DNA from 3 places in the Agrobacterium sp. 22-209-1 genome. Region 2 is predicted to be linked to each of the others. Evidence: predicted binding sites of a transcription regulator. Region 2 holds the regulator's gene; each other region holds the start of a gene.
What was found. Region 2 encodes PhoB, which activates phosphate uptake and scavenging genes when phosphate is short. Its sites were predicted from a motif close to TGTCATNNANCTGTCAT; they were not measured.
Positions count from the first base shown of each region.

Region 1: the regulator PhoB is predicted to act here: its motif matches at 1,467-1,483, upstream of ACQZ48_RS18905 (LTA synthase family protein).
Region 3: the regulator PhoB is predicted to act here: its motif matches at 1,847-1,863, upstream of ACQZ48_RS07730 (bifunctional 2',3'-cyclic-nucleotide 2'-phosphodiesterase/3'-nucleotidase).

Region 1 covers NZ_JBNWCH010000009.1:153,764-157,955, reverse strand. The annotation lists gene ACQZ48_RS18910 (NAD+ synthase) at 1-1,319, opposite strand, end outside; gene ACQZ48_RS18905 (LTA synthase family protein) at 1,542-3,482, shown strand; gene ACQZ48_RS18900 (DUF1003 domain-containing protein) at 3,597-4,130, shown strand.
Region 2 covers NZ_JBNWCH010000017.1:6,800-10,991, forward strand. The annotation lists gene ACQZ48_RS22790 (aspartate aminotransferase family protein) at 1-645, opposite strand, end outside; gene ACQZ48_RS22795 (GcrA family cell cycle regulator) at 1,077-1,610, shown strand; gene phoB (phosphate regulon transcriptional regulator PhoB) at 1,990-2,673, opposite strand; gene phoU (phosphate signaling complex protein PhoU) at 2,704-3,429, opposite strand; gene pstB (phosphate ABC transporter ATP-binding protein PstB) at 3,526-4,192, opposite strand, start outside.
Region 3 covers NZ_JBNWCH010000002.1:697,245-701,436, forward strand. The annotation lists gene ACQZ48_RS07730 (bifunctional 2',3'-cyclic-nucleotide 2'-phosphodiesterase/3'-nucleotidase) at 1-1,767, opposite strand, end outside; gene ACQZ48_RS07735 (PilZ domain-containing protein) at 1,975-2,310, opposite strand; gene ACQZ48_RS07740 (DUF1203 domain-containing protein) at 2,408-2,875, opposite strand; gene ACQZ48_RS07745 (DUF4344 domain-containing metallopeptidase) at 3,040-3,921, shown strand.

The DNA.
Region 1 (4,192 bases), on a different contig from region 2:
ATGGCGTAGACCTGCATCTTGTAGAGGTCCTTGATGGGGTTGAAACCGCCATTCATGTCGCCGTAAAGCGTGGCGTAACCCACCGACATCTCAGACTTGTTGCCCGTCGTCACCACCATCGAGCCGAACTTGTTCGAAACGGCCATCAAAATGGTGCCGCGTGTGCGGCTCTGCAGGTTTTCTTCGGTAATGCCCTCTTCCGTACCCTCAAAGAGTTCGGAAAGCGCCGACAGGAAACCCTCGACCGGCTCGACGATCGGCACGATATCGTAACGGCAGCCGAGCGCTTTCGCACAATCGGCGGCGTCCTTCAGCGATTCTTCCGAGGTATAACGGTAAGGCAGCATGATGCAGCGCACCCGCTCCTCGCCCAGCGCATCAACGGCAAGGGCGGCGCAGATCGCCGAATCGATGCCGCCGGAAAGGCCCAGAACCACGCTCTTGAAGCCGTTCTTGTTGACGTAGTCACGGAAACCCAGCATGCAGGCGCGGTAATCCGCTTCCTCGCCTTCAGGGATTTTCGAGAATGGACCGCTCTCGCAGCGCCAGCCGTCAGCAGTACGCTTCCAGTCGGTGACCGCAAGCGTGGCCTCGAACTGGCTCATCTGGAAGGCAAGCGTCTTGTCGGCATTAAAGGCGAAACTCGCACCGTCGAACACCAGCTCGTCCTGCCCGCCCAGCTGGTTGGCGAAGACGAGAGGCAGACCGCTTTCGATAACCTGCCGCAGCGCCACCTGATGGCGCACATCCAGCTTGCCGCGATAATAGGGCGAACCGTTCGGCACCAGCAGGATTTCCGCCCCGCTTTCGGCGAGTGTTTCACAGACACCCATATCGTTCCAGATTTCCTCGCAGATCGGAATGCCGATCCGCACGCCACGGAAATTATAAGGCCCGGAAATCGACCCTTCAGAGAAAACCCGCTTCTCGTCGAATTCGCCGTAATTCGGCAGGTCGATCTTGTCGCGCAGCGCAACGATCTTGCCGCCATCCAGCAACGCCACGGAATTGTGCCGGCCCGTCTCGCCCTGTCGCGGAAAGCCGATGACCACGCCCGGCCCGCCATCGGCGGTCTCCGCCGCCAGCTCTTCCACCGCTTTCAGGCAGGCTTTCAGGAAAGCCGGCTTCAGCACCAAGTCTTCCGGCGGATAGCCGGATATGAACAGCTCCGTCAGGAGCAGAAGATCGGCGCCCTGCGTCGCCGCATCGGCCCTTGCCTCGCGCGCCTTGGCGAGATTGCCCGCCACGTCGCCAACGGTGGGATTGAACTGCCCGACGGCAATCCGGAGATGGTTCTCTATATTGTGTCTGTCGCTCATGGCTTTTCAATACCGCGCCCGTGGCCGCTCCGCAACGCGGCAATTGCATGGCGGCGCCCGTTACGCTTCGGCCGCGCGGCTTCACGTTAAGGTTATCGCCGCACCGGCCAGACTCTTCAAAGTTCATGTCGCGTTCATCGCGCTTATGTGACAGTTACATGACACTTTTGCGACACCCGATTCACCTCCCCGGATCGGTCGTGCCGCCTGCAATACCGGAGTATGGGTTTGAAACATTCGGCGCCAAAAACAACGGCTTCCGAAAAGGCTGGTTTCGTCTTTTCGCCTGCATGGACAAGGAGCCTTTCCAAGCTTTCGGGCACGGCCTATACGCTTGCCAATCTGACGGTCGCGTCCGTCGTGCTGGTTGTGGCGCTGGAGTGGATCGCGCGGGGCTCGCTCACCGATGTCGGCGCTTTCCTCACCTCCTCCGCCCGCCCCGGAATGACCACCATTGCCGCCGTGCTCGCCCTCCTCGTGGCACTGGATGCACTTCTTGGCAGGCGTTACCTGTCGCTGATCGCGCTTGCGCCGCTCTGCGCGCTGACGGGGCTGATTTCGGCGCAGAAGCAGACCTATCTCTCCGATCCTCTTTATCCATCCGACCTCTTATTCGGCCGCCAGATCCTCGAGCTTCTGCCGACCATGCTGAGGGCTCAGCCGATGACGGCAGCCCTCGTCGCCCTCGGCATCTTTGCCACGATTGCGGCACTTACGGGCCTCTGGCTGCTGGCGCGCCGCCACTCACCGGGCCTGAGCTGGCGCGAACGCGCCGCTGGTCTCGCGCTGGCGCTGCCGCTTCTCGCCGGTCTTGCCTCGCTTATGGACTATTCGCATTATTCCTGGGTGCGCGATCGCCTCAACATCATTCCCATGATGTGGGATCAGCAGGAAAATTACCGCCATAACGGCTTCCTGATGGCCTTCGCCTTCAATATTCCGATGGCCAATGTCGCAGCGCCGCAGGGGTACGGCGAAAATGCCATCGCCGACCTGACATCCAAGCCCGCCGCCTTCGCCGCCAACAAGGGCGATTACCCCGATGTCATCATGCTGATGAGCGAATCGCTGTGGGATCCGAAGCGGCTTGAAAATGTGAAGCTCTCCGACGATCCCATGCCGACGATCCGCGCCAAACGGTCCGGCAATGTCTTTTCCCCGGAGTTCGGCGGCATGACGGCGAATGTGGAATTCGAGGCGCTGACCGGCTTCTCCAACGCCTTCCTGCCCTATGGCAGCATTCCCTATCAGCAATATATCCGCCGCCCGGTGCCCTCGCTCGCCAGCTTCTTCCGTGGCGAAGGTTATTCCGCCATCGCCATGCATCCCTTCCAGGAATGGTTCTGGAACCGCAAGCAGGTCTATGCGAATTTCGGCTTCGAGGAATTCCGCTCCGAAGAGACGCTGCCGGCCATGGAAAAACGCGGCAACTTTGCCTCCGACGATGCGCTGATGGACGAGATCATGGCGACGGCCGAAAAGGCGCAGAACCCGCTCTTCCTCTTCGCCGTCACCCTTCAGGGACATGGTCCCTATGAGGCGACCCGTTACGCAAAAAACACGATTGGCATCGAAGGCGACCTCTCCGCCTCGGCCTCGCAGGCGCTTGCCACCTATTCTCAAGGGGTGGCGGAAGCTGATGAAGCGCTGCTGAAACTGATGCGCTGGGCGAAGAAGCGCGACCGGGAAACCATCATCGTCCTCTTCGGCGATCACCTGCCGCCGCTCGGCCAGACCTTTGTCGAAAGCGGTTACATGCCGGGCATGGTGGCAAGCCGCCGCGCGCCGCTGGAGGTGATGAAAAAGGAACACGAGACACCGCTCGTCGTCTGGTCCTCAAAAAAGGGCGTGCGCAAGAATATCGGCACCATCAGCCCGGCGCTTTTGCCCTATCATGTGCTGAAGACGGCGGGCTTCTCCGATCCCTTCTATACCGGCATGCTCGGCGAGGTTCAGCAGGCCTTTTCCGTCGTCGACCGGCACATGCTGGTGACGGCCGACGGCAAGGCCCAGCCCGACTGGTCGATTGCCGCGAACGCCGTTCCCGAGGTGGTGCGCGATTACAGGATGCTGCAATTCGACATGATGTTCGGCCAGCAATATGGCCGCGAACGCTTCTTCCCCGGTTTCAACTGGCTGCACGAGGGGGCGCCATCGGTCTGATGGTTTTCGGCGAGGGACGCCTGAACCGCATGGCGGTGGAAATCGTTTGAATTCCACCGCCATGCGGGTTTATCTCGCAAAACGTTCAGGCCTCATCAGAACCGGAGACACACCGTGTCAGATATCTCCGACTATATCATTTCGCATTTCAAGCGCTCCTCCCGTGAAATCGGCGAGGTGGAACGGCGCATCCTGGAACTGTCGCACCAGAAGAAGCTGGTTTCGAGCGACACCAATGCGGAATTTTCCGCCGGGGCCAGTGTCGGTGACAGGCTGGCGGACAATATCGCCAAGGTCGGCGGCTCCTGGGGTTTCATTCTCAGCTTCTGTTTTTTCCTGATCTTCTGGGCCATCATCAACACCATCGTGCTGACCACCCGCGCTTTCGACCCCTACCCCTTCATTTTCCTCAATCTGCTTCTCTCCATGCTGGCCGCCATCCAGGCGCCGATCATCATGATGTCGCAGAACCGCCAGGCCGCCCGCGACCGTTTCGAGGCCGCCAAGGACTACGAGGTGAATCTGAAGGCCGAGCTTGAGGTGCTGTCGTTGCATGAAAAGATCGACGTGAAGGTGCTGGCCGAACTGGCCGCACTGCGCCAGGACCTTGCAGCGCTTCACCGCCATGTCGCTCGCAAGGAAGACTGACGCCGAAAAAATTCATCCCCGCTTTTCCCCGCCCCGCGACCCGCTGTTAGATTAAACGCAGT
Region 2 (4,192 bases):
AATCAGCAGCATGCCATGCTCATCGCAGAGCGACCGCAGCAGCTGCAGGAATTCCTTGGCTGGTGCGCGAATACCCCCCTCGCCCTGAATGGGTTCGATCAGCAGCGCGGCCGTCTCGTCCGTGATAGCGGCTTTCAGCGCATCAACGTCACCGAAGGGCACCTGGTCGAAACCCTCGACCTTGGGACCGAAACCTTCGAGATATTTCTGCTGGCCGCCGGCGGCGATCGTTGCGAGCGTGCGGCCGTGGAAGGCGCCTTCGAAGGTGATGATGCGGAATTTTTCCGGATGCCCCTTGGAATAATGATAACGGCGCGCCGTCTTGATCGCGCATTCCAGCGCTTCCGCGCCGGAATTGGTGAAGAAGACCTTGTCTGCGAATGTCGCTTCCGTCAGGCGCTTTGCAAGCTTTTCCTGGCCCGGCACTTCATAAAGATTAGAGACGTGCCAGACCTTCTCGGCCTGGGTCTTGATCGCCTCCACGAGGTGCGGGTGGGCGTGACCCAGTGAATTGACCGCAACGCCGGCCGCAAAATCCAGATATCGTTCGCCGCTTTCCGTGAACAGCCAGACGCCCTCGCCTCGCTCGAAGCGCAGGGGGGCTCTTGCAAACGTATCGAACAATGGCGCGGCGGCTTCGGCCATGGCTGTATCACTCCTTGCGCGGTTGCGCTGTCAGACAGTTGTCAATAGGCTTTCGGGGTTATCCCTCGCCTGAAAATCAAAAATGCCGCCTCGCGGCGGCAGGGGCACTATTGTCACTTCGCCTGCCGATGTCAACAAAAGTCCGCGTTTCTCGGGCTTCTCAAGCCCTAGTAGGTGGCGGCGGATGAGGCCCAAGGTGTTGCCTTTCAGACTCAACTCGCCAGCAAGTTGGGGAAAACCGGAAAATCGATTCGAGATGATTCCCACGACTCTTGCCACGGAGTCTGCGTGGCACTAGGTTAATCGCTAATTACTAGACTGCATTGCGGCGGAACTAGTCACCGAAAATCAGGCAGAAACCACGCTCGCGGCACGCCCGCGAGGCGGAGATGGATTCTGCCGACATTATACGCGACGAGCGGAGAAGCGGCATGAACTGGACAGACGAACGGGTCGAAAAACTCAAGAAATTGTGGTCCGAGGGACTTAGCGCCAGCCAGATAGCAGCGCAGCTGGGCGGTGTCAGCCGTAATGCCGTCATCGGCAAGGTCCACCGCCTCAACCTGCCGGGTCGCGTCAAGGCCGGCGGCCCGGTCACTTCGGCGCGTTCCGCGCCCAAGCGCGCCGCCGCTCCTGCCCCGCGCGCGACGAATTTCGCGGGCCGTGTCGGCACAGCGCCTGCTCGGGTTCTGACCCGTTCCAACGCAGCAACGGCTCTTCAGGAAGAGATCGGCATCGAGACCGCGGAAGTCCTCGATTACGTTCCTTCCAGAAACGTCGTCACCCCGATTTCCCGTCGCCTGACGTTGACGGAACTGACGGAGCGCACCTGCAAATGGCCGGTCGGCGATCCCTTGAAAGACGATTTCCATTTCTGCGGTTGTGAAGCGCTGGAATCTTCACCCTATTGCAAGTTCCATGCGAAACTCGCCTACCAGCCGGTAAGCGAACGTCGCAAAGCTTGAGTGTTGCGGCACGCATTCGACACTCAAAAACTACGGGCCTTCGGGCCCGTTTTTTTATGGCAAAACTCAAGGCGGTCCCGGAATGGGCGCACGCTGTTTGAGAGGCGCTCCCAATTCCTCTTCTTCCGCCTTCTGCGGATGTAAAATCGCGACGCGCCCTTGCGGCAAATACTTTGAGTTCGTCGGCGACGTGCCGCGCCATCCCTCCTGTCTGGTTTCACCGCGCAATCCGACTCTTAGCAGACCGTCTGTTGCCTTCAAAAACAACAAGGACACGCGTTGGGCAAGGTTCGAATTCAGAAGGCCCGCCACCATCCCGGCTGCGGGCCTTCTGAATTTTGGGAATTTTTCCCGAGTGAAACCATCGGTTTCGGTTTCCTCAGGCTTCCATTGAATATCCGGCGCCGCGCACGGTGCGGATGACATCTTGCATATGCGAAAAATTGAGCGCCTTGCGCAGACGTCCGACATGCACGTCGACGGTGCGTTCGTCCACATAGATATCGTGACCCCAGACGCCATCCAGCAATTGTGAGCGGGAAAACACCCGGCCGGGAGAAGTCATCAGGAATTCCAGCAGGCGGAACTCCGTTGGGCCGAGGCGCACTTCGCGGCTCTTGCGGTGAACGCGATGGGTCTCGCGATCCAGTTCGATATCGCCGCATTTCAGCACCGAAGACAGAACCTCGGGGCGAGCCCGGCGCAGCATGGCCTTGACCCGGGCCATGAGTTCCGGTGTCGAGAACGGCTTGACGACATAATCGTCGGCGCCGGTGGCGAGGCCGCGAACCCTTTCGCTTTCCTCACCGCGCGCCGTCAGCATGATGATGGGCAGGCGTTCGGTTTCCGGCCGCATTCTGAGCCGACGGCACAGTTCGATACCGGAAACGCCGGGAAGCATCCAATCCAGGATAAGAAGGTCTGGAATACGTTCCTGCAGCCGAATTTCGGCCTCGTCTCCACGGGGTATCGTGTCGACGTCATATCCCTCAGCCTCGAGATTGTAACGAAGCAGCACGCTCAGCGCTTCCTCATCTTCCACAACTGCAATCTTGGGCACCATATACTAACTCCGCAAGCCGCTGCCTGTCTGTTACTCGGTCACCGAACCGAGCGTGTTGGAACTGTCATCCTTAGGACGCTCGCCTTCCGGCTGGCTGCCGGTGGTCATGTAATAGATCGTCTCGGCGATATTGGTGGCGTGGTCGCCGATACGCTCGATGTTCTTGGCGCAGAACAGAAGATGCGTGCAGGTAGTGATGTTGCGCGGATCTTCCATCATGTAGGTCAAAAGCTCACGGAAGAGCGACGTGTACATGGCGTCGATTTCTTCGTCGCGCTCGCGGATGGCATTTGCCTTCTCCGCCGAACGTGTCGAATAGACGTCGAGGACTTCCTTGAGCTGTACCAGCGCCAGTTCCGAGAGGTGTTCGATGCCACGGGCGAGCTTGCGCGGCACGCCGGTGCCGGCAACCGCGATGACACGCTTGGCAGTATTCTTACCGAGGTCGCCAACACGTTCGAGGTCCGCTGCAATACGTAGCGTGCCGATGATCTCGCGAAGGTCTGCCGCCATCGGCTGGCGCCTGGCGATGGTGACGATGGCCTTGTCGCCGATCTCACGCTCGGAATGATCGAGGATCGCGTCGTCGGAAATGACCTTCTGGGCGAGTGCGGCGTCGGAGTTGACGAGCGCACGCACGGCATCGGCGCACATCTGTTCCGCCAGACCGCCCATTTCGGCGATACGGCGCGTCAGGAATTTCAGTTCGTCGTCATATGCCGACAGAATATGCGAATGGGTCGTTGTCTGCGTCATGGTCTAGTCCTCCGGCTTGGCCTGCATGCGCGTGCCCGGAAGCGGGCACGGCAGAGGCACCAGTCTTGTTCGGTTTCGATAAAGCGCCGGCCGGGATCAGCCGAAGCGGCCCATGATGTAATCCTGCGTGCGCTGGTCGTCCGGATTGGTGAACATCTTGTCGGTTTCGTTTTCCTCGACAAGGTGACCAAGGTGGAACATGGCCGTGCGCTGGGAAACACGCGCCGCCTGCTGCATGGAGTGCGTGACGATGACGATGGTGTAATTGGTGCGCAGCTCGTGGATCAGTTCCTCGACCTTTGCGGTCGCGATAGGGTCGAGCGCCGAGCAGGGTTCGTCCATCAGGATCACTTCCGGGCTGACGGCAACCGCGCGGGCGATGCACAGGCGCTGTTGCTGACCGCCGGAAAGACCCGTGCCGGATTCCTGCAGGCGATCCTTCACTTCGTTCCAGAGGCCGGCCTTCTGCAGGCTCTGCTCGACGATCTGGTCCATATCCGCCTTGTTGCGGGCGAGACCATGGATGCGCGGACCGTAGGAAATGTTTTCGTAGATCGACTTCGGGAAAGGGTTCGGCTTCTGGAACACCATGCCGACGCGGGCGCGCAATTCCACGACATCGATTGCCTGATCGTAGATATCGTCGGTGTCGAGCGTGATTTTTCCGGTCACCCGGCAACCGTCGATCGTGTCGTTCATGCGGTTCAGGGTGCGCAGGAAGGTGGATTTACCGCAGCCAGACGGGCCGATCAGCGCCGTCACC
Region 3 (4,192 bases), on a different contig from region 2:
GGCCACGAAAATCACCTTGTCACCGGCGATATCGGGGAATTTGCCACCGCCGCTCGCGCGGTAATTATTGGTGGCCACCACGAATTTCTGCTCGGGATCGATGGGCTTGCCTTCAAATTGCAGGTTGACGATGCGGTTGCTGTCGGGATTGACCGCCTTGCCGTCCTTGTCGAATTTCGCCGGCTTGGAAATGTCAATCTGATAGGTGACACCATCGATGACATCGAAATTATAGGACGGGAAGTCGGCATTCAGCAGCGGTGCGTCCTTGGCACCGGCCTCCACCGTGTTGAACATGCCGGCCGACATTTCCAGCCAGTTCTTCACCTGCGCGCCGTTGATCAGCACCGCCTGCACCGTATTGGGATAGAGATAGAGGTCGGCGACGTTCTTGATGGCAATGTCACCGGCGGGGACATCGGTATAATAATCCGCGCCGCCGCGACCGCCGGACTTGAAGGGGGCTGCTGCCGAAAGCACGGGCAGATCCTTATATTGCCCTTCCTTCAGCATGTCCTTGATGTACCAGGTCTGGGCATTGGAGACGATCTGTACGGAAGGATCGTCGGCCACCAGCGCGAAATAGGAATAGAGCGGTGCGGAGGTCTTGCCGACGGGACGGCGCACATAGGCGAGGGCCGCCTCGTGATCGGCCTTGGCGGCGGCGAGAACCTCTGGCTTGTCGGTGTAGTCGGCAACGACCTTGCGGCTGTCGTCACGATGATAGATCGGCCGGGCTTCGGAGGTGAAGTCGACGATCTTCCAGCTCTTGCCGTCCTTTTCGAGCAGCAGGTCGATCAGGCCCATATGCGAACCCCAGAAACCAGCCATCACGGCCGGTTTGCCCATCAGCGTGCCCTTCACCGCATCCGCACCCTCGATACCGTCCCAGGTCTTCGGACCGGGGAAAACAAGATGCTGGTGGCCGGTGAAGATGGCGTCGATGCCTTCCACGCCCGCCAGATAGAGCGAGGCGTTTTCCATGCGGTCGCTCTGGCCCTTGCCATCGATGCCGGAATGGGAAAGGGCGATGATGATATCGGCGCCTTCTTCCTTCATGACCGGAACCCAGGCTTTTGCCGCCTCGACGATATCGCGCGTCTGGGCCTTGCCCTCGAGGTTCTTGGAATCCCACATCATGATCTGCGGCGGCACAAAGCCGATGATGCCGACCTTGACCGGGCTCGTCACGCCGCCGCCGTCGCGTATCTGCTTTTCCAGGATAACATAGGGCTTGAAGAACAGCTCGTCGTTTTTCGGATCGGAAGCAAGCTGGCCCTTGGTGAGATTGGCGCAGACATAAGGGAAACCAGCGCCCGCCAGCGTGTTCGACATATAGTCGAGACCGTAATTGAATTCGTGGTTGCCGAGCGTGCCGCAATCATACCCCAGCACGTTCATGGCGTTGATCACGGGGTGCTTGTCGCCGGCCTTCATGCCGCGCTCATAGGCGATATAGTCGCCGAGCGGGTTGCCCTGCAGGAAATCGCCATTGTCCACCAGCATTGAATTTCCCGCTTCGGCGCGGATGGTGTCGATGATGGAGGCGGTGCGGGAAAGCCCCATCGTGTCGTTCGGCTTATCGGCGTAATAATCATAGGGAAAGACGTGAACATGGATATCGGTCGTTTCCATGATGCGCAGATGCGCCTGGTTGGTCGCCGCACGCGCAGCAAAAGGGTGCAGCATCACCAGCGCCGAGGAGGCTGCGATGCCGCCCAGCAGCGAACGCCGGGTAATGGGGTGGAGAGCGAGAAGCGACGACATGGGAACTCCTTCGGATGAAGCTTGCTCTGTCTTGAAAAATGACAGGGTAGAAGCAATCGCAGAGGAGTCCATCACCAAAATGACAGGGCCGTGACAGATGGGCCGGTTTTCAACCGTTTGATAAATTTTTTATCACGGCAGTGCGGCGCAGGTGTCGCCGCACTGGAGAATGCGCATTCTTCGCTCTGCGCATTGCCGTGCTCTGGATCAGCGCGCGAGGGTTGGTCGCACTTTTTCGTGGAAGAAGCGAAAATAGGAGGATAGCTGCGCCAGCGTATTGGTGGAAAGCTTGAGCTGCAGGCCAAGGCGGTTCATGTGCTGCCACTGCACGACGCCCTCGATGAAGCCCAGATCTTCACTCTGCACCTTGACCCGGCTGCCCTTGGCAGCCGCGAAAGGCCCGTCCAGTTCGAGCGCCATTCCGGTGGCGGACAGATCGACAACACGCCCTCTGGTCGACTGGCTGAAATAATGCACGGTCGCAAAAATCCTGGTTTTGCTGCGGGGCGCGGTCCGGGTCGCCATATTGAGGTTGTTTGTCATTTTGCTGCTCAAATGAATTGTTTCCGATGCCTGCATCATGGCGCGGAAAACTTGAGAGCCGTTTAGTTCTTCTCTTAAAATTGCATGTAATTACCGATTATGCTGTGTCGATACGGCACTGATAGCAATTGTTGCGGGCGGAGCGAACGTGGACATAAGCGACATCCGAACGTTCCAGAAGTTGCTGCGCGCGTGACACGATTTCGTTTGTCGCCGTCACCGCGCCGGTGCCGTAGACGATGCGGTCATCGGCCCCATAACCGCGCACGATGTAATCCGGGCTGTCCAGCATCGGCGGAATGGTCTGCGTCTGCGGGTAGCGCTCACAGGCGTCGGCATGCAGAAACACCGGCCCCGTTTCCGCATAGGGCTGCAGCGAGGGAAAGGGCCGGTAGGCGAGGATCAGCATCGCGTCGCCTTCACCGATCTGGCGAAGGCAGTGGCGGCATGGCATACCTCCAGGAGAAACGGCGTTCTCCGGTGCATTGCCATAAGCGTCGGCGGCTCCTGCCCGGTAAGCTTCGGCTTCCTTAGCCGGCATTGCGGTGAAAACGAGATCGGTCATGTCGGGAACCTCCTATGTTGGGATCGGCGTTGCTTCTTTGCAGCTATGGTCCCGAAACGGATCGCTATCCACCCGATTCTTGACGGGCGATGCAACCGGCCCATTGCGTGACTCGTTAGCTTCGGGAATCAGTGACGCTCCTCGTTCCCGGAAGGTCTGATTTTATGTTCCGTCGTTTTCTGGCCGTCGTTCCACTGGCTTTCGTTTCCTTGACGGTTCCCGCTCAGGCCCAGATGGCGTCTGGCCTCGATGGCCTGTCCGACGAACAGCTTCAGCAGGCGGTCAATTTCGTCATCGGCAATGCGATCTTCTCGCTTTATCACGAGGGCGCGCGCATGCTGATCTCGGATTTCGGAACGGCGCAGACGGCAAGTTCCCAGGCCCCGGCGGATCAACTCGCAGGAACGCTTATCCTCCAGGCCAACGAGGAGTGGCTCGACACCGCGCTCGTCAATGCCACGGATAGCTGGTATCTGGCGCGTGAGGCGCAGACCCTGCCTGAGCATGAAGCCCCGGTCTTCTCTGTGCTGGTGCCAGACAGGAGCCGTGATCGCAACATGGCCTGCCTGATGGTTGGCCGCGACAAGGACGGTTATGGCGATCTGGCCGCCATGATGGGGCTCAACAATGCCGAATTCGACAAATGCGCCGCCGCCTATCCGGGCGTTGCGTCGGCGTGGGAGAATTTTCTCGCGCCCCACCGCAGCCAGGCGCCTTCCAGATTCTCCATCAGCTACATGCCGCCGCGCGACCCGGAACTTGAACCATACGCCATCATGATCAAGGAATCCAAAGTTCTCGATCTCATCAGCCGCAGTTTTAGCAGCTATGGCCTGAAAGGGGACGTCAAGCTGACGGCCAAATCCTGCGGCCGTCCCGACGTCTTTTGGTCGGCGGAAAAGCGCGAGATCACCTATTGTTATGAACTCGGCAAGTTCCAGGCGGAACTGATTGCCGATCATCTGCAGAACACCGTCACGGAAGACAAAGGTGCTGTAGGCGGGAAAATACCGACGGCAGCCGTTAATCTGGAACGGGAAATCTGAAGGCAGATTGCCGGCCGCTGGCGATCTGGCTTCCTGATATGGGAGGAAAGTGCCGTGCTGCTGCGCCGTAAAAGGTATCCCCACCAACATTGTGCAGCGGTTCCTGCGCTGACATTTCCCTCACCCCCTCATTCCTGTTGCTTGTCACAGGAATCTAGCTGACGCGCGTCTGCGCGGCGAGAGAGTCTTTTTCAGCCCAAGGACTTGGGCTGGCTGGACTCCTGTGACGAGCACAGGGATGAGGGAGCGGGGAACAGACACTCCTTATTGG